4 regions of the Knoellia sp. B-D-2 genome follow, and region 4 is predicted to be linked to each of the others. Evidence: predicted binding sites of a transcription regulator. Region 4 holds the regulator's gene; each other region holds the start of a gene.

Region 1 (5,423 bases), 290 kb from region 4:
TCGAGCTCGCCGACGTGGAGCAGGAGGTCGCGCCGGGTGATGCGCCCGCGCCGGCCGAGCCCGGAGCCGGTCGCGCCGATGCCGTGCATCGAGTCGAACCCACCGGCGAGGACGAGCCGCTCGACGACGGCCCGGTTGACGGTGGTGCGGGACCAGAAGTCACCGAGGCTGGAGAACGGCTGTCCCGCAACGATGCTCGCGACCTCGGCGTCGCTGATGCCCTTGACGTCGGTGAGCGAGAGACGAATGCCCTGGTCGCTGGCATCGGGCAGGTCGGGGTGCATCGGGGTGAAGGTGCGCTCCCGGCCGTCGAGCCGCTCGACGCGGTAGGTGTCGCCCGAGGCGTTGACGTCGAGCCCGAGGACGGCGATCCCGAGCGAGCGGGCGTCGTCGAGGATCAGCCGCTTGGGGTACATCCCCGGGTCGTGGGTGAGCACCCCGGAGAGGAACGCCGCCGGGTGGTGGGTCTTGAGCCAGGCCGAGTGGTAGGTCGGCAGCGCGAAGGCCGCGGCGTGCGCCTTGCAGAAGCCGAAGGACGCGAACGACTTGAGCACCTCCCAGATGCGGTCGACGTCGGCCTGGGCGTAGCCACGGGCGCGGGCCGCCGGTCGCCACCACGCCTCGATCTCGGCCTGCCCGTGGGACGTCCCCATCGTCCGGCGCACCTCGTCGGCCTGGGCGAGCGTCACCCCCGTCGTCTCGGCTACGATCCGCAGCACCTGCTCGTGGAAGACGACGACGCCCTCGGTCTCGGCCAGCGCCGGCTCGAGCGAGGGGTGCAGCAGCCGTCGCTTGCTCCAGCCGTGCCGGCTCTCGAGGAACGGCGTGATCATGTCGGACTTCACCGGCCCGGGTCGGAAGAGCGAGATGTCGATGATGAGGTCGCCGAACCGCTCCGGCCCGAACTTGCCGATGAGCTCGCGCTGCCCCGGGCTCTCGATCTGGAAGCAGCCGAGGGTGTGTGTGGATCGGATGAGCCGGAACGTCGCCTCGTCGTCGAGCGGCACCTGCGCCTCGTCGTCGAGATCGACCTCGACGCCGTCGACCCGCCTGACCTCGGCGACGGCGTGGGCCATCGCCGACTGCATGCGGATCCCGAGGACGTCGAGCTTGAGCAGCCCGAGGGTCTCGACGTCGTCCTTGTCGAACTGGCTCATCGGGAAGCCCAGCCAGCTCGCCTCGACCGGGGTGCGGTCGAGCAGCCCGGCGTTGGACAGGACGACGCCGCACGGGTGGAGGGCGATGTGGCGGGGCAGCCCGTCGAGCCGCTCGACGAGCTCGAAGAAGGTGTCGAGCCGGGGCGCGTCGAGCCCGCGCGAGCGCAGCTCGGGCAGGTCGGCGATGGCGCTGCGGGCGTCCCTGGCCCGGATGTGCGGGAAGGCCTTGGCGATCTCGTCCACCTCGACCGGCGGCATCCCCAGCGCCGCGCCGACGTCCCGGATGGAGTGGCGCACCTTGTAGGTGTCCATCATCGACACGCACGTCACCCGGTCGCCGCCGAAGCGGTCGAGGATCGCCTGGTAGATCTCGGTGCGCCGGGCCGACTCGACGTCGACGTCGATGTCCGGGAGCTCGGCCCGCAGCGGTGAGCAGAAGCGCTCCATGAGCAGGTCGTGCCGGATCGGGTCGACCCCGCTGATGCCGAGGAGGTAGTTGACGAGCGAGCCGGCCCCCGAGCCGCGGGCGGCGACCCGCACCCCGCGCGCCTTGATGAGGTCGGTCACCTCCGCGACGGTGAGGAAGTAGGTGGGGTAGCCGAGGTCGGCGATGACGCGCAGCTCGTCGTCGAGACGGGACAGCACCGTATGCCGTCCCGCGTCACCGACGCTCGGGAAGCGGGCGCCGACCGTGGCACGGCAGCGTTCGGTGAGGACGCGCTGCGGGTCGTCGCCGGGGTCGATGCCGAGGATGCTCGGTTCGGGCAGGTGGACGGCGCCGATGCCGAGGTCGGAGCGGGCGTCGAGGACGCACTCCCCGGCGACGGCCCGGGTGGTGGCGACGAGCCGGGCGGCGCGGTCGTGGTCGCCGGCGACCTCGAGGGCGCGGGTCCACATCTCCTCGCTGCTCGCGAGGTGACCGGCGTCGGTGACCCGGTCGAGGTGCCGGGAGTCGAGGACGACGAGCCGGCGAGCCGCGTCGAGGACGTCGACGGTGCGCACGCCGTCACGGGTCGCGTGCCGGACCGCGGCGGTGAGGACGGCCGGGACCCGCAGGTCGTCGGCCAGACCCAGCATGCGTCGCGAATGGGCCCGCGACCCGGGCGACCCCTCGGGCCCGCCGCCCATGACGATCTCGACCGCGAGCGCCTCGGCGGGCAGGAGCGCGCGCCACCGCTCGAGCAGTGCCCGCGCCTGCGCCGGTCGGCGCGCGAGGACGGCACGCCCGACGTCGGAGTCGGGGCCGAGGAGGACCCGCAGCCGGCTCGGCTCCGGCTCCTGGGCCCACTCCTCGCGTCGCACCCCACCGCGTGCCCAGCGGGCGAGGAGGTCGGGCAGGGTCACCGGGGTGCCCCGCTCCCCCCGCAGGTGGGTGTCGGTGACCAGGCGGCACAGGGCCGCCCAGCCGAGACCCCGCTCGATGCCGGCCCCCCGACCCCGGGCGAGGACGGTGACCCGGGGCAGCCGGAGGTCGACGACCGCGCCACCGCGCACCGGCGCCCGCGCCCTGGGCGCCCGGCGCCCCTGCGCCGCAGGCTCCCCCACGGCGAGGTCGACGCCGAGGATCGGGGAGATGCCGGCCCGGCCACAGGCCATCGCGAAGCGCACCGCGCCGTAGAGGCCGTCCCGGTCGGTGAGGGCGAGCGCGTGCTGGCCGTGCGCCGCCGCCCGGTCGACGAGATCCTGCGGCGTCGAGGCGCCGTAGCGCATCGAGAACCCGGAGGCGACGTGGAGGTGGACGAAGTCGGTGTCGCTCACGCGCTCTCCCGGACGGCGGCGAGACGACGGGCGGTGCGCTCCGCCCGCGGCATGCCGAGGGTGTGGGCGACGAGCTCGACGAAGGTCTCGGCGGCACGGAGCAGGTCGTCGGCCTCGCGGACCGGCACCCGGACCGTGCACCGGTGGTGCGTGCCGCGCTCCCCCGAGACGAGCTCGGGGCAGAGGGTCTCGAGCTGCTGACGGCGCGTCGCGGCGAGCGCGAAGACCTCGGCCCACTCGGCGAGCTCGGGGGTCCGGGCCGCGAGCAGCGGCCAGAGGTCCTGGGGCCCGCGCGTCCCCCGGCCTGCGACGAGGGCCGCGGCGGCCCGCATCGCGGCGTCCTGGGAGGTGACGAGGCGCACGGCGGCGAGCTCTGCGGCATACGCCTCCGCGAGGCACTGGCGGGACTGCTCGAGGAGGGCGAGCGCGGGACCGGCGTTCACGGCGCTCAGTCCTGGGTCCGGAGCAGGACCCAGGGGGCGCTGCAGCCGTCGGCGGCGTCGGAGGCGAGGTCGTAGACACCGGTGCCGGCGGCGCTGCCGGCCTCGACCCGCCACACGTGCCGCTCGGGCCGCTCACCGAGGTCGCCCAGGTCGCGCCACCAGGACCGGCGCTCGCTCCAGTGGTCGAGGACCTCCCGGACGACGAGGATCCGGCCGTGCCAGAGGAACGCGCGGGGGCGGTGCCGGACGGCGAGCGAACCCGTGGGGTCGGGCGTCCCCGCCTCGACCCGGACGTCGACGGGATCCTCGTACCGGCGCACCACGACATGGCCTCCTCAGGCAGGATGGGGTGGGTGGGACGGGCGTCCCAATAGTTCGAACATCTGTTCGAACTCCTCCACTGTACAACCACCCAACGGCGTGGCGTCAAGCCCCTACGCTGGCGGCATGAGCCACCCCGGCGACCCCCTCTCGCAGAGTGACCTCAGCGAGCACCCGTCGGTGGCCGCGGTCCTGAAAACCCTTGCGCAACACCACGTCCGGACGACCGTGCGCTACCTCCCGGACGCCGTGCGCACGGCCCGCGCCGCCGCCGACGCCCTCGGGATCACGCCCTCCGAGATCGCCAACTCCCTCGTCTTCGCGGGGCACCACCACGACGGGTCGGTCGAGCCCCTGCTCGTCCTCGCGTCCGGCGGCCACCGGGTCGACCAGGACCGGATCGCCGGGCTCCTCGACCTCGCCGCCGTCGAGAAGGCGACCCCCGAACAGGTGCGTGAGTGGACCGGCTTCGCCATCGGCGGGGTCGCCCCCGTCGGCCACCCCGCTCCCGTGCGCACCGTCGTCGACGTGACGCTGAGCAGCCACGACCACGTGTGGGCCGCGGCCGGGCACAGCCACTCGGTGTTCCAGACGACCTACGACGAGCTGCTGCGGATCACGAGCGGTAAGGCCATCGAGGTCGACTGACCCGAGACGGCCGCGTCGCCGGGATGACGAGCGCCCCTCCACACTCGCCGACCCGGCCACGCGGCCGCGTGACCACTCTGGCTCGAACGGGTGGTGTGGGGATCAGTACGGATACTCAGGTCGGTGGTGCCGTCGTACTCAGGTGACGCGGGTCGCCGCTCGGCGCGCGCCCGCCGACAGGCCGAGGTTGTCGTGGACCTCGAGCGTGGCCGTCGACCGGTTCATCGTGATGAAGTGCAGGCCGGGCGCACCCTCGGCGAGCATCCGCTGGGCCAGCTCGGTGGCGATCTCGACACCGACGGCGCGCACCGCCTCGGCGTCGTCGCTCACGGCCTCGAGGCGGTCGACGACGGCCGGCGGCAGCGGCATGCCCATGAGCTCGGACATGCGCGTGATCTGCCGGAGGTTGGTCACCGGCATGAGACCGGGGGTGATCGGCAGGTCGCGGCGCTGCGCCACCCGGTCGCGCAGCCGCAGGTAGCTGTCGGCGTCGAAGACCATCTGGGTGATGGCGAAGGACGCTCCCGCGTCGGCCTTGCGCACCATGATCTCGACGTCGTGGTCGAGACCCGGGGACGCCGGGTGCACGTCGGGGAAGGCCGCCACCCCGATCGTGAAGTCGCCGAGGGTGCGGATGAGGCTGACGAGGTCGGTCGCGTGGTCGAGCCCGTCGGGGTGGGCGACCCACTCCCCACCGGGGTCGCCCGGAGGGTCGCCGCGCAGGGCGAGGATGTTGCGGACGCCTGCCGCGGCATACTGCCCGACGACCCGACGGACGTCCTCGACGGAGGCGCCGACGCAGGTGAGGTGGGCGAGCGGGGTGAGGGTCGTCTCGCGGGCGATGCGCTCGGTCACGCGCACGGTCCGGTCCTGGGTCGAGCCGCCCGCGCCGTAGGTCACCGACACGAAGTCGGGCCGCACGCGCTCGAGCCGGCGGATGGCGTCCCAGAGCGCCGCCTCGGACGCGTCGTCCTTGGGCGGGAAGAACTCGAAGCTCACCGAGGGGCGTTCGCCGGCGAGCAGAGCCGGGATGGAGCGGGGTTCCATGCGGGTGAGATTAGTCCAGCGGGCAGGCCGTAGGCTCGGGCCACACACA
Region 2 (5,423 bases), 1.5 Mb from region 4:
GATCGAGCGGGTGGCGATCCCGGGGGCGTCCTCGGGGCGGCCCAGGGCCTCGACGAAGGAGATGCGCTCGCGCTCGGCCAGGGCGGCGACGACGGCCTCGGCCCGGTCGCCGATGCCGCGCTTGGGCACGTTGAGGATGCGACGGAGGTTGACCGTGTCGGCCGGGTTGGACAGGACGCGCAGGTAGGCCAGCGCGTCCTTGACCTCGCGGCGCTCGTAGAACCGGGTCCCGCCGACGACCTTGTAGGGCAGGCCGACGCGGACGAAGACCTCCTCCAGGGCGCGGGACTGCGCGTTGGTCCGGTAGAACACGGCGACGTCGCCGGGCTTGACGCCGTGCTCGTCATGGAGCCTGTCGATGGTGCGGGCGACGAACGACGCCTCGTCGTGCTCGTTGTCGCCGACGTAGCCGACGATCGGCGCACCCGAGCCGGAGTCGGTCCACAGGTTCTTCTTGCGGCGTGACTCGTTGCGCGAGATGACGGCGTTGGCGGCCGTGAGGATCGTCTGGGTCGAGCGGTAGTTGCGTTCGAGCAGGATCGTCCTCGCGTCCGGGTAGTCCTCCTCGAACTCGACGATGTTGCGGATCGTCGCGCCGCGGAAGGCGTAGATCGACTGGTCCGCGTCACCGACGACGACGAGCTCGCTCGGCTCGACGGCGTGCTCCTGCCGCCTGCCCTCGTGCCCGACGAGCTCGCGGATCAGCTGGTACTGGGCGTGGTTCGTGTCCTGGTACTCGTCGACCATGACGTGGCGGAAGCGCCGGCGGTAGTGCTCGGCCACGTCGGGGAATGCCTGGAACATGTGGACGGTGAGCATGATGATGTCGTCGAAGTCGAGGGCGTTCGCCTGCCGCAGACGACGTTGGTATGCCGTGTAGGCCTCTGCGAGGAGCCGTTCCGTATGGGTGCCACCGGGGTTCTCGGCGCTGGGCTCCGAACCCACGCGGGCGCTGAACGTCTCCTCGTCGACGAGCTCGTTCTTGAGGTTGCTCACCTGGTGGCTGAACGTGCGGGGGTTGTAACGCTTGGGGTCGAGGTCCATGTCGCGGATGACCATCGACATCAGCCGCTGGCTGTCGGCGGCGTCGTAGATGGAGAACGTCGACTTCATGCCGACCTTGTCGGCCTCGCGGCGCAGGATCCGCACGCACGCGCTGTGGAACGTCATGACCCACATCGCCCTGGCGCGCGGCCCCACGAGCTCTTGGACGCGCTCGCGCATCTCGGCGGCGGCCTTGTTGGTGAAGGTGATGGCGAGGACCTGGCCGGGCTGGACCCCGCGGGCCGCCAGGAGGTGGGCGACGCGGTGGGTGAGGACGCGGGTCTTGCCTGAGCCGGCGCCGGCGATGATGAGGAGCGGGCCGCCGGCGTGGAGGACGGCCTCGCGCTGCTCCTGGTTGAGACCCTCGAGGAGGGCGTCGGCGTCCTGCGGGCGGGCACCCCAGGCGGGCTCCGGCGGGGCCTGGTCGTCGGAGGTCGCCCACGAGGGGACTCCGGCGGCGTTGACGAGGGCCGCGTGCGCGCTCTCGTGCGCGCCGGCATCGGTCGTGGGGGCGGTCGCGGGGTCGTTCGGGGCCCCGGCGTCGCCGAAGTCCAGACCGTCGAAAAGGGTGCTCATCTCACCGCCAACCCTACGTCGTGGCGCTCACAGGCCCCGCCTCGTCCACGGTCTGCCCAGCAGGGCAGCCGCGCCAGTGGCTACCGGTTGATGAACGCCCGGCGCACCCTCGTCCTCCACGAGTGGGGTGGCGCCCAGGGGCGATCCGGGAGCTGGCCGGCGCTGTTGGGGGCCGGACCCAGGAGCACCACGCTGGAGACCCCGACGACGCCGACGACCGCGAGCACCCACCGGGGGACCTCCATGAGCAGGGTCGACGCGGAACCATTGAGGGCCCAGGTGACCAGAGCCACGACGACTCCGAAGACGACCGGGACCGCGACCCGGTAGGGCCACACCGACGGCGTGGTGGTGCTGCCGAGCGCCGCGGCTCGGCGACGACTTTCCGTGAGGCCCACCGTCCATGGCACGAGACCGATCACGGCGAACAGCACGAGGAAGCCGGTCAGGTCCGACCGGTCGACGGCAACGGCGCTCGACCACTCTCCCCCCGCGAACATCGCCTTCACACCCGAGGCCACGCCCAGGGCGGGGACCGCGCCCAGCAGGACCTGCCCCATCCACCGTCTCGGCGACAGCGGTCGCCACTGCGCCGCGTAGTCGACGGGCTGCCCGAAGGTGGTGACGAGGTCCTCGCCGGTCACCGCCGCGTGGCCCTCGACCTCGGCGACGATCTCCCGGACCCGGGCCTCGGGAACCCCGTTGATCCGGAGCTGCTCGGCGAGCTCCCTCACGTAGTGCAGCCTCGACGTCGTCATGTCAGCCCTCCAGAGCCGTGGTCATCGTGGCGGAGAACGCGCGCCACCCCGCGCGCCCGGCCTCGAGCTCGGCCCGGCCGGCCCCGGTGAGCCAGAAGTACTTGCGCGGCGGTCCCGACGTGCCGGTGACCCACTCGCTGCGGACCAGCCCTTCGTCCTCGAGCCGCCCGAGGAGGGGATAGATCGTCCCGCCCTTGATCCCCTCGAACCCCGCCTCGGCGAGCGAGGCCATGAGCAGGTAGCCGTACACGGACGTCTCCCGGGACAGGACCGCGAGCACCGCGAGGTCGAGGACGCCCTTGAGCCACTGGCTCTGCCTGTCCTCGCGCACCACCGCTCGTGCCATGGCTAGATGGTGGTCCCATCTAGGTGGTGATGTCAACTAGTCGTTCCACACCATGGCGGCGAGACTCGAGCGACCCGTCGGAGACGACGGGAACCGTTGCAGCACTTGTTGATTCGTCGATCTTCCGTGGGTCGAAGGCATTGACATCGAACGTGCGTTCGACGACAATGGAGGCATGGATCCAGCCCCCGCAACCCCGGTCGACGCGCTTCGCGCTGCGCTCACGGGTGCGCGGGACGTGCTCGACAGCGCGGCCGTGGGCGACGTCCTGGCACGGGTGAGCGGTCCCGAGCTGGCGGACCTGATGACGCTGGCCGACGAGGTGAGGGCACGGGCGGGGGCCGCGCAGGTACGGGTCGCCGCGGAGACGTTCCACCGGGGCGAGCTCAGCGCCGCTCGGCGTGGGGCGGGGTCGCTGCACGGATGGGTGCGCGAGCACGCCCCGTCGCTGCGGCAGGCCGGTGCCGGGCAGGTCGCAGCCCTGGCCCAGGACGTCGCGACGTCCGCGCCGGGAGGACTGTGGAGCAGCCACGGGCCGGACGCCGGAGCGTATGCCGACCCGACCCGTGCCGAGGGCGTCGTCTGGGCCCGGGTCGTCACCGGTGAGGTCGCACCGGCGCTGGCGCTCACGGCTCTGCGCGAGGTGACGCGCATGAAGGAGCTGCTCGTTCCGGAGGCGGTGTCCACCGTGGCCACGGCGATCCTCGACCACGGGGTGCAGTGGGGCGCGGTCGAGGCGAAGAAGATCCGGACGAGCCTCCTCGCCGCCCACGGCCGGGCCGGCGAGCTCGACGACCAGGACCGGCGCCTCCGCAGTGGCGCCTACCTGTCGAGCCCGCAGGTCGCCGACGGCGACGTCACCGAGTACCGGATGGCGATGACGCCGGAACAGGCCGCCACCCTCGAGGCCGCGATCGGTCCACTGTCCCGGCCAGCCCCCAACGACCAGACCGGTGAGCGAGACCTGCGCCCCGCGGGACAGCGCCGAGTCGAGGCCCTGGCCGCCATCTGCGCCCGGGCCGCTCGCGCGGACGCCGCCGACGGCCCACCCGGCGGAGCGGCCACGACCGTTCACGTCTCCATGGGGCTGGGCGACCTGAGCGCCGCCGGCAGCGAGGCTCCGACCGGATCCGGCCGGGTCATGGTGTCGCGAGCCCAGCAGACGATCCTCGCGCCGGCCACGATGCGCCGGCTCGCCTGCGACGCCGACGTCATCCCCGTCGTGCTCGGCTCCGAGGGCGAGGTCCTCGATCTCGGCCGGGCCGTCCGCCTCTTCACCCGCTCCCAGCGCCGGGCCCTGTGGCACCGTGACCGGGGCTGCTCCTTCCCCGGCTGCGACATGCCGTCCGGCTGGACCGAGGCGCACCACCTCGTGCACTGGGCCGACGGCGGCACGTCCGATCTCGGCAACGCTGCCCTGCTCTGCCAGCGACACCACACCCTCGTCCACGACCGACGCCTCGTCGCCACCGTGCATCCCCCCGACGAGCACGGTCGAGCCGTGAGCTGGGACCTCACCCGCGGCTCCTACGACCGCGTCCTGTCGAGCCGCCTCGAGCAGATGAGGCGCAGGCGACGGAGCGTCGATCGCCTCGACACCGGGCCACCCGACCCCTGGGCCGGCCAGCCACCCGAGCACGTCCTGCAGCAGATCGCCGACGAGTTCCTCGCCGACCACGACGCCGACGCCTGGGACCTCACGGCCTGAGCCGCAACCGTCACGGCTGCGCAGGCTGCCCCGGCTGCCCTGGCGGCCACCGCGGCCGTCGCGCCCCGCGACGGTGGGCCGACGGCATACGGTGTGGTGCATGGCTTCTCGCAAGGGTGAGTTCGGGGAACCGGTCCACCTCGACGTGGCCGGCCACGAGATCCGGCTGTCGAGTCCCGAGCGCGTGTACTTCTCGGCCCGCGGCGAGACCAAGCTCGACCTCGCGAACTACTACATCGCCGTCGGGGCCGGGATCCTCAACGCCCTGCGCGAGCGGCCCACGATGCTGCACCGCTTCCCCGACGGCGTCGACGGGAACAAGGTCCACCAGAAGCGCGTCCCCCGCGGAGCGCCGCCGTGGCTGGAGACCGTCCGGCTGCACTTCCCCCGCTACGGGCTGCACGCCGACGAGCTGTGCCCCACCGACCTCGCGCACATCGTCTGGGCCGTCCAGATGAGCACCGTCGAGTTCCACCCGTGGAACAGCCGGCGGGCCGACACCGAGAAGCCGGACGAGTGGCGCATCGACCTCGACCCCATGCCCGACGCCCCGTTCGACCGGGTCCGCCGGGTCGCGCACGTCGCCCACGAGGTCCTCGACGAGATCGGCGCCACCGGCTTCCCCAAGACGAGCGGAGGCCACGGGCTCCACGTCTACGTCCGGATCCGGCCCGACCACGGCTTCCAGGACGTGCGCCGCGCGGCCCTGGCCTTCGCGCGTGAGGTCGAGCGCCGGGCGCCCGAGGACGTCACGACGACGTGGTGGCGCAAGGACCGCGACCCCGAGGCCGTCTTCGTCGACTACAACCAGAACGCCCGCGACCACACCATCGCCAGCGCGTACTCGGTGCGCGGCAACACGATCGGCACCGTGTCCACCCCGATCGCGTGGGACGAGGTGGACGCCGTGGAGCCGCAGGACTTCACCATCGCGACCGTGCCGCAGCGCTTCGCCGAGCTCGGCGACCTCCACGCCGGCATCGACGACGCC
Region 3 (5,423 bases), 1.0 Mb from region 4:
GCTGCTGGGTCCGGGCTGACCGTCGGCGCGGGTTCGCCGGACGCGGCGAGGTCGACCGCGCCGCCGTAGCGGCGGTCCCGGTCGGCGTAGATCTCGATGGCCCGCCACAGGTCGCGCCGGTCGAAGTCCGGCCAGAGGGTGTCGAGGAAGACCATCTCCGCGTAGGCGCTCTGCCAGAGCAGGAAGTTGCTCGTCCGCTGCTCCCCCGAGGAGCGCACGAAGAGGTCGACGTCGGGCATGTCCGGCTCGGGCAGGTAGCGGGCCAGCGTGCGGTCGTCGACGTTCCTCGGCTTGAGGCGCCCGCGCGCGACGTCCTCGGCCAGGGCGCGGGCGGCGTCGCCCAGCTCGGCCCGGCCGCCGTAGTTGACGCAGAAGTACAGGGTGAGGCCGGTGTTGTGCCGGGTCAGCTCCTGCGCGACCTCGAGCTCCTTGATGACCGAGGACCACAGCCGCGGGCGCCGCCCCACCCAACGCATCCGCACGCCCCACTCGTGGAGCTGGTCGCGCCGCCGACGGATGACGTCGCGGTTGAAGCCCATGAGGAAGCGCACCTCGTCTGGGCTGCGCTTCCAGTTCTCGGTCGAGAAGGCGTAGGCCGACAGGTGGGTCACCCCGGCCTCGATGGCCCCGGCGACGACGTCGAGCAGGGCGGCCTCGCCCGCCTCGTGCCCCTTGGTCCGCGGCAGCCCCCGCGCGTTGGCCCAGCGACCGTTGCCGTCCATGACGATCGCGACGTGACCGGGGACCTGGGCGGCGGGCACGGCCGGCGGCCGGGCGCCGCTCGGGTGGGCGAAGGGGCGGCTCGTCACCGCTCCACCATACGGAGCGAGCGCACCCCGCGTTCGAGGTGCCACTGCAGGAACGCGGTCGTCATCCCGCTCCCCTCGCGGCGGTGCCGGGGGTCGGACGCGTCCGCGACGAACCAGTCGCCGGCGAGCAGCGCCGCGAGGAGGCGGAGCGTCTCCGGCGCGGGCGCGGACGACCCGGGCGGACGGCATACGGAGCAGACGGCGCCACCGGACACGACGTGGAAGGCGCGGTGCGGACCCTCCGACCCGCACTTGGCGCAGTCGTGGAAGCTCGGCGCCCAGCCGGCGATCGCGAGCGCGCGCAGGAGGTAGGCGTCGAGGACGAGGTTGGGGTCGTGCTCCTTGCCCGCGAGCGAGCGCAGCGCGCCCGTGACGAGGAGGTACTGCTGGAGCGCCGGCTCGCGCTCCTCGGTGAGCCGGTCGCACGTCTCGAGGACGGCGTTGGCGGCCGTCCACGCGCCGTAGTCGCGCGAGACGACGTCACCCCACGACTCCAGCGTCTCGGCCTGGGTCACCGTGTCGAGGGTGCGGCCCTCGTAGCACTGGAGGTCGACGAGCATCCCCGGCTCGAGCCGGGCGCCGAAGCGGGACTTGGTCCGGCGCACCCCCTTGCCGACGGTGCGGACCTTGCCGAGGCTGCGGGTGAGCACCGTGATGATCCGGTCCGCCTCACCCAGCTTGTGGGTGCGCAGCACGATCCCCTGGTCACGGTAGAGCGGCACCCCACCAGTCTCCCCCGCGGTGCCGACAAAGCCGGTATGCCGTGCCGCTCCCCCCGGTGCCCGTCGCCGAAACCGGAGGCGCCGGCCCCGCGGGTGCGGCATCCTCGAGGTCATGAGCGAGCTGCCCGCCGGCCTCACCGCCCGACCCTGCCGACCGACGGACGCCGCGGACGTCTTCGGGGTCTTCGCGGCCGCCGAGGAGCACGACACCGGAGAGGTCGCGGTCGAGCTCGAGGACATCGAGGGTGACTGGCAGCGCCCCAGCTTCTCCCTCGAGCGCGACAGCATCGCCGTCCTGGACGGCGACGTCATGGTCGCGGCCGGAGAGGTCTACAAGGGGCGGCGCGCCGAGATCTCCGTCCACCCCGACCACCGGGGCCGCGGAATCGGGACCTGGCTCGTCGCGTGGGCCCGGGAGGCCGCGGCCCGCAACGGCGGCAGCGTCGTCGGCCAGAGCGTGCCGGCCGGAGGGGACGCCGAGCGGATGTTCCAGGACCTCGGCTACGAGCGCGGATGGACGTCGTGGGTGCTGGAGGTGCCCGAGGGGGCGGCGATCGAACGCCAGCCGTTGCCCGAGGGCTACGCCCTGCGGGACTTCGTGCCGGGCGAGGACGACGAGGTCACCTACCGCCTCGTCGAGGACGCCTTCAACGAGTGGCCCGAGCGCCAGGCCTCCTCCTTCGACGACTGGGCGGCCAACACGCTGCGCCGGCCCGGGTTCGAGCCCTGGCAGATCCGCCTCGTCACGGACCCAGCGGGTACCCCCGTCGGGACGGCGTTCCTCATCCAGGCCGGCGAGTTCGGCTACGTCGACCAGCTCGCCGTGCGCCGCGACCAGCGGGGCCGCGGCCTGGCCCGGGCGCTGCTCGTCGACGCCTTCGAACGCGCCCGCGCCCGCGGCGCAGTCCGCAGCGAGCTGTCGACCGACTCGCGCACCGGAGCGCTGGGGGTCTACGAGAAGGTGGGGATGGTCGTGACGAAGACCTACCACCACTGGCAGACCACCCTCTGAACAGCACGGGCCTGCCCGGCACACACCGCGGTGGGCGATCCCGCCACGCGAGGAAGCGGGCGGCCCGCGGACGTGGGCGACGCTGACGATCCGACTCGCGGCCATGGACTAGAACACGCGTTCGACTTGCGCTATCGTCGGCGTCATGGACGCGGTCCTCCAGCACTCGCTCTTCGACACCGGCGACGCCATCGAGCTCGGCCGGCTGGCGCCGACCCGTACCCTGCTCTCGCGCGGCGCCTGGGTCGACTACCAGCCCAGCTGGCTGACCGGCGCCGACCTGCTCTTCGACGCGCTCCACCACGAGGCGCCGTGGACGGCCGAGCGGCGGGAGATGTACGACCGGGTCGTCGACGTCCCGAGGCTGCTCGCGTTCTACGACGAGGGTGAGCCGCTCCCCCACCCGGCCTTGGCGCAGGCGCGAGACGAGCTCTCGCAGCGGTATGCCGCCGAGCTGGGTGAGCCGTTCGTTTCGGCCGGGCTGTGCCTCTACCGCGACGGGCGCGACTCGGTCGCCTGGCACGGCGACCGCATCGGTCGGGCGCGGGACGCCGACACGATGGTGGCGATCCTGTCGGTGGGGTCGGCCCGCTCCCTCATGCTCCGGCCGCGCGGCGGCGGCTCGTCGATCGGCTTCTCGCTGGGCCACGGTGACCTCGTCGTCATGGGCGGGTCCTGCCAGCGCACCTGGGACCACGCCATCCCGAAGACGGGCAGACCGGTGGGACCACGCATCTCGGTCCAGTTCCGCCCCCGCGGCATCCGCTGAGGGCCCGGCGCACCGTCAGGCGCGTGCGGCCTCGACGAGCAAGGCCAGCTCACGGCCCAGGTCCGCCATGACCTCGTCGACGTCGGGCATGACCTCCCGAGCCACCGTGATCCCGAAGTGGAGCTGGTCGAGGTAGCCGATGAGGGTGATGTTGAGGGCGACGCCATCGGTGACCACCGAGACCGGGTAGTGGGCCAGGAGCTGGGCCCCGGCGAGGTAGACGGGGATGTTGGGTCCGGGAACGTTGGAGATGACGACGTTGAACGCCGGCAGCCGGTGCAGGACCCTGCTCGCGAACGTCACCCGTGCCACCCGGGCCGTCAGGGCGGGCGGGGCGAAGTCGGTGACCTCGTCGACGAGGCCCTGGGGGATGAACGCCTGCTGCGACTTGGCCACGGCCGTGGCCCTGCGGGTCACGCTGAGGCGCTCGACCGGGTCCTCGACGTTCGTGGGCAGCGCGGCGAGCATGGCCGACACCTTGTTGCCGGGCTGGTCCGACGCATCCGAGCGGATCGACACGGGGACCATCGCCACGAGCGGACCGTCAGGAAGCGCGTCGTGCGCGATCAGCCAGGAGCGCAGGGCACCGGCGCAGATCGCCATGACGACGTCGTTGACCGAGACCCCGAACGTGTTCTTGACGAGCTTGACGTCGGCCAGTGACAGCGAGCCGAACGCGAACCTGCGGTGCGGGGAGATGGCGACGTTGAAGGGGGTCTGGGGCGCCACGAGCGGCGTCGGGGACGTGAGGACCTGTCCGTCCGCCTCCCCCGCGCGACCCGCACCGACCCAGGCAGCCACGACCGGTCCGACGATGGGTCCCATTGCGGGGATGGCCCGGACCGCCCGGGTCGCGATCCTCGTCACCTCGACCGGACGCCAGGCCAGCCTGACCAGACCTCGGGCGCCGAGCACGGAGCGTCGCGGCTCCGGCCGGGGTGAGAACGGGGCGGGTTCCGGGACGCCGTGGGCCTCGGGCGAGAGGTCGAAGAGGACCATGAGCAGCTCGGCGCCGCTCACCCCGTCGATCGCCGCGTGGTGGACCTTGGTGTAGAGCGCGGTCCGACCGCCCGTGAGACCGCTGATGTGGTACGCCTCCCACAACGGCCGAGCACGGTCGAGGGGTCGGGCGTGGATGCGGGCCACCTGTTCGGCGAGCTGCTCGTCCGACCCGGGCTCGGGCAGGGCGAGCTCCCTCAGGTGGTAGCCGATGTCGAAGTGGACGTCGTCGACCCAGACCGGCTGGTCGATGCCGAGCGGGACCGTCATGAGCCGTTGCCGGAGGACCGGCACCGCGCCGATGCGTGACTCGAGGAGGGCGGTGAGGTGCGCCAACGTCAGCGCGGGGGAACCCTCGCGGGCGTCGAGGATGCTGAGTCCCCCCACGTGCCCCGTCGAGGTGGGTGTCTCCAGCGCGAGGAAGGCGGCGTCCAGACCCGAGAGCCGTCGCATCTCAGGCCCTCGCCCCGATGACGTCGACGAGCCACCCGCGGACGAGGCGGACGATCTCCCCCGGCACCTCGAGCTGGGGCGTGTGACCGACACCCGCGAGCTCGACGTAGGTCCATCGCGGGTTGTCGCGGGCGACCCGGCGGGCCGCGTCGACGTGGACGAGGCGGTCCCGGTCACCCTGGATGAGCAGGACCGGTTCCTCGAGCCCGGCCAGGAGGCGCGCGTAGCGCCTTCGCTGCCCCAGCAGGAGGAGCAGCGAGCGGGCGGCGCCGGTGAAACCTCTCTCGAGGTCGCCCTGGCCCGGGTCGGCCGCGCGCGCCCTCGCCAGTGCCGCGAGCTCCCTGAGGACCGCGGCGTCGATCCGGGTCGGGTCGGCGAAGCAGAGGGAGACCAGCTGTCCGACGAGGGCCTCGGGCGTCAGCCGCGCCCGGTTGCGGCGCATGGCACCCTCCGCGACCCTCGGGATGGCGAACAGTCCGAACCGGGCGGCGACCCGCGGGTCCGGCCTGGCCGCCACGAGGGGCAGCGCCGGGTCGACGAGGACGGTGGCCCGGACCAGGTCCGGCCGGCTCGCGGCGACGAGCGCACTGACCATGCCGCCCATGGAGTTCCCGACGAGGACGACCGGTCGACCGACGACCTTCTCGATGAAGGCGATC
Region 4 (5,423 bases):
GGCCCACCTGGCACCACGTCGTGCCCGAGGACCTCCGCTGGATCCAGTCGCTCACCGGCGCCAAGGTCGAGGCGTCGGCCGCGTCACGCCACCGCCAGCTCGGGGTCACTCCGGAGGTCAAGGACCGCGGCATCGAGCTGCTCCACCAGCTGCTCGCCGACGGTCGCACCATGACCCGCAAGGAGCTCGGTCCGGCCTTCTCCGACGCCGGGCTGCCCGGGCCGGGCGAGGCCATGGCCCACCAGCTCATGACGGCCGAGGTGCGCTCGGTCATCTGCTCGGGGCCGCCGCGCGGGGTCGAGCACACCTACGCCCTCGTCGACGACGTCGTCGCGCGCGCGGACTCCGACGGGTGGTCCCGCGAGCAGGCCGCCGTCGAGCTGACCCACCGCTTCTACGCCGGGCACGGACCCGCCTCCGAACGCGACCTGCAGCGGTGGAGTGGCATGACGCTCACCGAGATCCGTTCCGCCACAGCCGAGCTCACCACCTCCGCGACGTTGCGGTCCTCGCGCCCGCTCGAGCAGGTCGAGTGCCAGGACGAGACCCTGTGGTTCGACCCGTCGGTGTCGGCGCGCACGACCCGGCCGCACCGGGCCTACCTCCTGTCGACGTTCGACGAGGCGGCCCTCACCTACCCGAGCACGGGGTTCCTCCGTCGCAACCGCGACGCGGACCGGACGCGCCTGATGTCTGAGGCCGGTGGCGGGATCGTCGTCGTCGACGGACACGACGTCGGCACCTTCAAGCGCACGGTGGGGCCGAAGCAGGCCGTCGTCACGGTGCGACCCGAGGTCGACCTCACCGCCGCCGAACGCGACGGCATCGCCGAGGCAGCCGAGCGTCTCGCCGCCTTCCACGAGCGCCCCCTCGACCTCGTCCTCACCAGCCCCTGACCCCCCGCTCCCCGTCCCCAACTCGCCAATTCCCCCGTTGGGCACGCGACACGCCGGGCGCGAAACGGCACGCGAATCAGCCGGCGGTGTCGAAGCCCTCTCGCTGGGCGCGCTCGTGCGACTCAGCCGTCTCCTCGAAGAGGGTGACGGTGAGGTCGGCGGGTGCCTCGAGCCGGGAGTTGAGCGACTTCCACGGCGTGAGGACCGGCTCGGCGACGACGGTCGCGCCGGCGTCCTCGGCGTCGCGGGTGGACCGCTCGGCGTCGTCGACCTCGAACGCGATCCGGATCCGCGGGCTCGGGGTCCCGCCGGCCTCGACGGCGTCGATCGCGACCTTGTGCGCCGGGCTGGCGATCTCGAAGGTCGCCCGACCAGCCTCGAGGATCGCGACCCGGTCCTCACCACCCTCGGAGAACGCGGCGATCTCGTCCATGCCGAGGACGTCGCGGTAGAACCGCACCGCCTCGTCGTAGTCGGCCGCCTCGACGACGACCCGCAGCTGCCTCACCCTCTGGATGCGCTCGGTGCTCTCGGTGCTCATGCCAAGGTCAAGGGCGGCGCCGCCGCCGATGTTCCGCGGCGCGCCCTCGGACCGGGCAAAACGCAAAGGGCGCCCCGCGCAGCTGTCCGCGGGGCGCCCTTCGTACTGAGTCGGCGAGGGGTCGAGGCTCTGCCATGGACTCAGGACCGAGCCGGGGTCGAAGCGGCTCGGAGTCGTGGTCGTCAGCCCTGCGGGATGACGATCTGCTGGCCGGCGCGGACCTGGGCGCTGCTGAGACCGTTGGCCAGCTGCAGCTCGGCGACGGCCGAGGCGATCGACGTGCCGGTCATGTGCTCGGCGGCGATCTCCGACAGCGTCTGGCCCTGCTCGACGGTGATGCGCTCCGGGGTCGAGGAGGCCGCGGCGCCCCCGGTGAGGCCGACGAACGCCGCGACGAGGGCGATGAGCAGGACGGTGCTCGTGAGGGCCAGGCGCCCGCCCCGGGTCAGCCGGAGGGCCGGCCGGGGAGCCACGGTGACGGCCTCGCCGGTGGGGACGAGGACGAGGCGCGGACGCTCCGGGCGACGCATCGGGAGCGGGACGGCATACCCCGCCGCGGTGCCGTCGAGGGCCGCTGCTGCACTCATGGAGTCCTCCTGGGTCGAAAGAACGTTCGATAGAACGTCTGTACGATGTCTAGCACGGATGTTCGAGGACTTCAAGACACGCGTCGAACAGGTGTTTGATCCGTCCGCCCGAACTCCGTACGCTGTGGTCATGTCAGGAAGCCAATCAGGCACCACTGACACCACTGGTTTCAGAGGAGACGAGATGAGCGACAAGAGCGGCCCCCCCGACGCCGACGTCCACCAGCTGCCTGACCGCGACCCCGGCGACGGCACGCTCACGGTGCGGCAGCGCAAGGTCCTCGACGTCATCCGCAACTCGGTCGACCGCCGCGGCTACCCGCCGAGCATGCGCGAGATCGGCCAGGCCGTGGGCCTCACCTCCCCCAGCTCGGTCTCGCACCAGCTGCACGCCCTCGAGAAGAAGGGCTACCTGCGGCGCGACCCCAACCGGCCACGGGCGATCGAGGTCATCTCCCCCGACACCCCGAGCGACATCCGCGGCTACCGCGGTGGCGCCACCCCGGACGACGTGGACGCCGACCTCGACCCGACCGGCTCGGGCGACGCGCGGCCCGAGGCGAGCTACGTGCCCGTCCTCGGCCGGATCGCCGCCGGCGTGCCGATCATGGCCGAGGAGATGGTCGACGACGTCTTCCCGCTGCCGAAGCAGATCGTCGGCGAGGGCTCGCTCTTCCTGCTCAAGGTCGTCGGTGACTCGATGGTCGATGCGGCAATCTGCGACGGCGACTGGGTCGTCGTCCGGCAGCAGCCGAGCGCCGACAACGGCGACATCGTCGCGGCGATGCTCGACAACGAGGCGACGGTCAAGACGTTCAAGCGCAAGGACGGCAAGGTCTGGCTCATGCCGCACAACCCGGCCTTCGACCCGATCGACGGCGACCACGCGACGGTCCTCGGCAAGGTCACGGCCGTCCTGCGCCGGATCTGAGGGGTCACGCCACCTGGGCCTGGACGGCACGGGTGAGCGCGGCGAGTGTGACGCCGAGCGGCGCATCGATCCGGTGCGTCGTCTCGGCGTCCCCGCGTGTGGGGCCCCTCGTGATGACGACGACGGGTATGCCGCGTGCTGCCGCCCGCCGAACGAACCGGTAGCCGCTCATCACCTTGAGCGACGACCCGAGGACGACGAGTGCGGACGCCGCCTCGGTGAGCGCGTAGCACTGCTCGACGCGGGGCTTGGGGACGGCGCCGCCGAAGAAGACGACGTCGGGTTTGAGGGTGTCGGCGTCGCACGCCAGGCACCGGGGCGTGACGAAGGTGGTGACGGCGTCGTCGGCGAGGACGATGTCGCCGTCCGGGCGGATCTGGCTGCTCACCCGGGAGCCGTCGACCACGGCCCCGAGGGCGCGTGAGGCGAAGTCGGGGTTGGCGTCGTCCATGAGCGCCTGGAGCAGACCGCGGTCGACCCGGCCCTCGCAGGTGAGGCAGACGACCTCGGCCAGCGACCCGTGCAGCTCGATGACCTCACGGGTGCCGGCGTCCTGGTGCAGACCGTCGACGTTCTGGGTGATGACGGCTCCGAGCGCCCCGGCGCGTTGGAGGTCGGTGACGGCGAGGTGGCCGTCGTTGGGCTCGGCCGCGCTGAAGCGCTGCCAGCCGATGAAGCTGCGCGCCCAGTAGCGCTGCCGCGCCTCGCTGGTCGCCGTGAACTCCTGGTGTGACATCGGCGTGACCCGGCGGTTGCCGTCGGGGCCGCGGTAGTCGGGGATGCCGCTCTCGGTCGACATGCCGGCACCGGTGAGGACGAGCGCCGGGCCGGTTTCGCGCAGCAGCGACGCGACCTCGCGGACCGACACCTCAGGGCTCACCCCGACATCGTAAGTGGTCGTCCTGACGTCGCCCCAGGGTCACGCGAGGTCACTCGCCGGGGCAGGCGTTCTGGTGGACCAGGGCGGCGGTGAGCATCCAGCGCCAGTCCACCGCCGAGGAGCCGCCGTAGGAGCCGGCGCCGCACGCGCACTTCCAGTGCCACCGCCCGAGGCCGTCGCACGTGACGTCCGGGTGGTGGCTGCGGCGGGCGGTCCGCCGGCGGTTCGTCGTCCTCATGCCCATCAGGAGGGCGCACCTCGGCCGCTGATACACCCGAGGGACGAGCGTCGCCGCCGCGCGCCCGTGGGCGTGCGACATCAGGGATTGAACCGTCCCGATGGATCTCGATAACTTCTGGTTATAGGATGGCCGCATGATCGATGCCGCAGGACTCCGGGTCATGCGCGCCATCGCCGACGAAGGCAGCTTCACGGCGGCGGCGCTCTCCCTCGGCTACTCCCAGCCCGCCATCTCGCAGATGGTCCGCCGTCTCGAGAACCGCACGGGCACGACGCTCGTCGAGCGCGTGGGCCGCAGCGTCCGCCTCACCGAGGCCGGCGCCGTGCTCGCGCGGCACGCCGGTCCGGTGCTCTCGGCCCTCGACGCCGCGGAGGAGGAGGTGGCCGCGATCGCCGGGCTCCGGTCCGGACGCGTGCGCCTCATGGCCTTCCCGTCCGCCTCGGCCACGCTCGTCCCCAAGGCCCTCGCGAAGGTCAAGGCGAAGCACCCGGGCGTCTCGATCACCTTCAGCGAGGGCGAGCCGCGCGAGTCGCTCGCCGCGCTGCGCGCCGGTGAGTGCGACCTCGCGGTCGCGTTCGTCTACGAGGGAACGGACCTCGGCCGCGGGGAGGAGGACCTCGAGGCGTTCGTCACCACCCCGCTGCTCGACGACGAGGTCCTGCTCGCCGTCCCCCGCACGCACGCGCTGGCGACCTCGACGAAGGTCGACATGGCCGCGCTCGAGGACGAGACCTGGATCGCCGGCTGCCCCCGGTGCCGTGGCCACCTCCTGCAGCTCGCGAGCACCGCCGGTTACGTGCCGGACGTCGCCTACGAGACCGAGGACTACGTCGCCGTCATGGGGCTCATCGCCGAGGGCCTCGGCATCGCCGTCATCCCCGACCTCATCCTCAGGACCGTCCACCACGAGGACGTCGTCGCCCTGCCGATGACCCCCGCGTCGCGGCGCCACATCGTCGCCGTGACGACCCCGGACCTGCAGCGGGTCCCTGCCGTCAGGGCCACCCTCGACGCGCTCGTGGAGAGCGCCGACGCGGCGACGAAGAAGGCCGCGCAGTCGGCCGTCCGCTGACCCGTCGGCACCCTCTGGCGCCGAGGCGGTCGGGCCGGCGCCCCTGTGGTGCAGGGGGGCTCACCTCTCGGTGACCACCTCGATCCGGCCGTCACGCTCGACGAGGGCGATGTGGCCGCGCTCGTCGGTGCGGTGCACGGCATACCCGTTGCGCTGCATCATCGTCAGGTGCGCCGCCGTCGGGTGTCCGTAGTCGTTGTCCTCCCCGACGCTCACCACGGCGACCGGCGCACGCACGGCGGCCATGAGCCCGGCATCGAGGTTCGCGCTCCCGT

The links. The regulator LexA, encoded in region 4, represses DNA repair genes until DNA is damaged. The targets are predictions, from matches to a motif close to TCGAACANNTGTTCGA.
Region 1: AC3EU2_RS17805 (DUF6504 family protein) is a predicted target of LexA. The motif match lies at 3,734-3,749, and genes of this name have one in related genera.
Region 2: AC3EU2_RS11890 (HNH endonuclease signature motif containing protein) is a predicted target of LexA. The motif match lies at 2,871-2,886, and genes of this name have one in related genera.
Region 3: AC3EU2_RS14390 (alpha-ketoglutarate-dependent dioxygenase AlkB) is a predicted target of LexA. The motif match lies at 2,653-2,668, and genes of this name have one in related genera.

Annotation. Positions count from the first base shown of each region.
Region 1 is NZ_CM173189.1:3,753,003-3,758,425, forward strand. It holds gene AC3EU2_RS17795 (DNA polymerase III subunit alpha) at 1-2,915, opposite strand, end outside; gene AC3EU2_RS17800 (SAV_6107 family HEPN domain-containing protein) at 2,912-3,358, opposite strand; gene AC3EU2_RS17805 (DUF6504 family protein) at 3,364-3,681, opposite strand; gene AC3EU2_RS17810 (YbaK/EbsC family protein) at 3,806-4,327, shown strand; gene metF (methylenetetrahydrofolate reductase [NAD(P)H]) at 4,466-5,374, opposite strand.
Region 2 is NZ_CM173189.1:2,502,666-2,508,088, reverse strand. It holds gene pcrA (DNA helicase PcrA) at 1-1,620, opposite strand, end outside; gene AC3EU2_RS11900 (hypothetical protein) at 1,701-2,378, opposite strand; gene AC3EU2_RS11895 (PadR family transcriptional regulator) at 2,380-2,724, opposite strand; gene AC3EU2_RS11890 (HNH endonuclease signature motif containing protein) at 2,900-4,432, shown strand; gene ligD (non-homologous end-joining DNA ligase) at 4,533-5,423, shown strand, end outside.
Region 3 is NZ_CM173189.1:3,043,966-3,049,388, reverse strand. It holds gene AC3EU2_RS14405 (isoprenyl transferase) at 1-809, opposite strand, end outside; gene AC3EU2_RS14410 (hypothetical protein) at 1-19, shown strand, start outside; gene recO (DNA repair protein RecO) at 806-1,531, opposite strand; gene AC3EU2_RS14395 (GNAT family N-acetyltransferase) at 1,644-2,543, shown strand; gene AC3EU2_RS14390 (alpha-ketoglutarate-dependent dioxygenase AlkB) at 2,689-3,312, shown strand; gene AC3EU2_RS14385 (WS/DGAT/MGAT family O-acyltransferase) at 3,328-4,764, opposite strand; gene AC3EU2_RS14380 (alpha/beta fold hydrolase) at 4,766-5,423, opposite strand, start outside.
Region 4 is NZ_CM173189.1:181,874-187,296, forward strand. It holds gene AC3EU2_RS00835 (winged helix DNA-binding domain-containing protein) at 1-896, shown strand, start outside; gene AC3EU2_RS00840 (VOC family protein) at 973-1,437, opposite strand; gene AC3EU2_RS00845 (LysM peptidoglycan-binding domain-containing protein) at 1,620-2,024, opposite strand; gene lexA (transcriptional repressor LexA) at 2,209-2,955, shown strand; gene AC3EU2_RS00855 (Sir2 family NAD-dependent protein deacetylase) at 2,960-3,835, opposite strand; gene AC3EU2_RS00860 (hypothetical protein) at 3,885-4,073, opposite strand; gene AC3EU2_RS00865 (LysR family transcriptional regulator) at 4,210-5,148, shown strand; gene AC3EU2_RS00870 (ComEC/Rec2 family competence protein) at 5,209-5,423, opposite strand, start outside.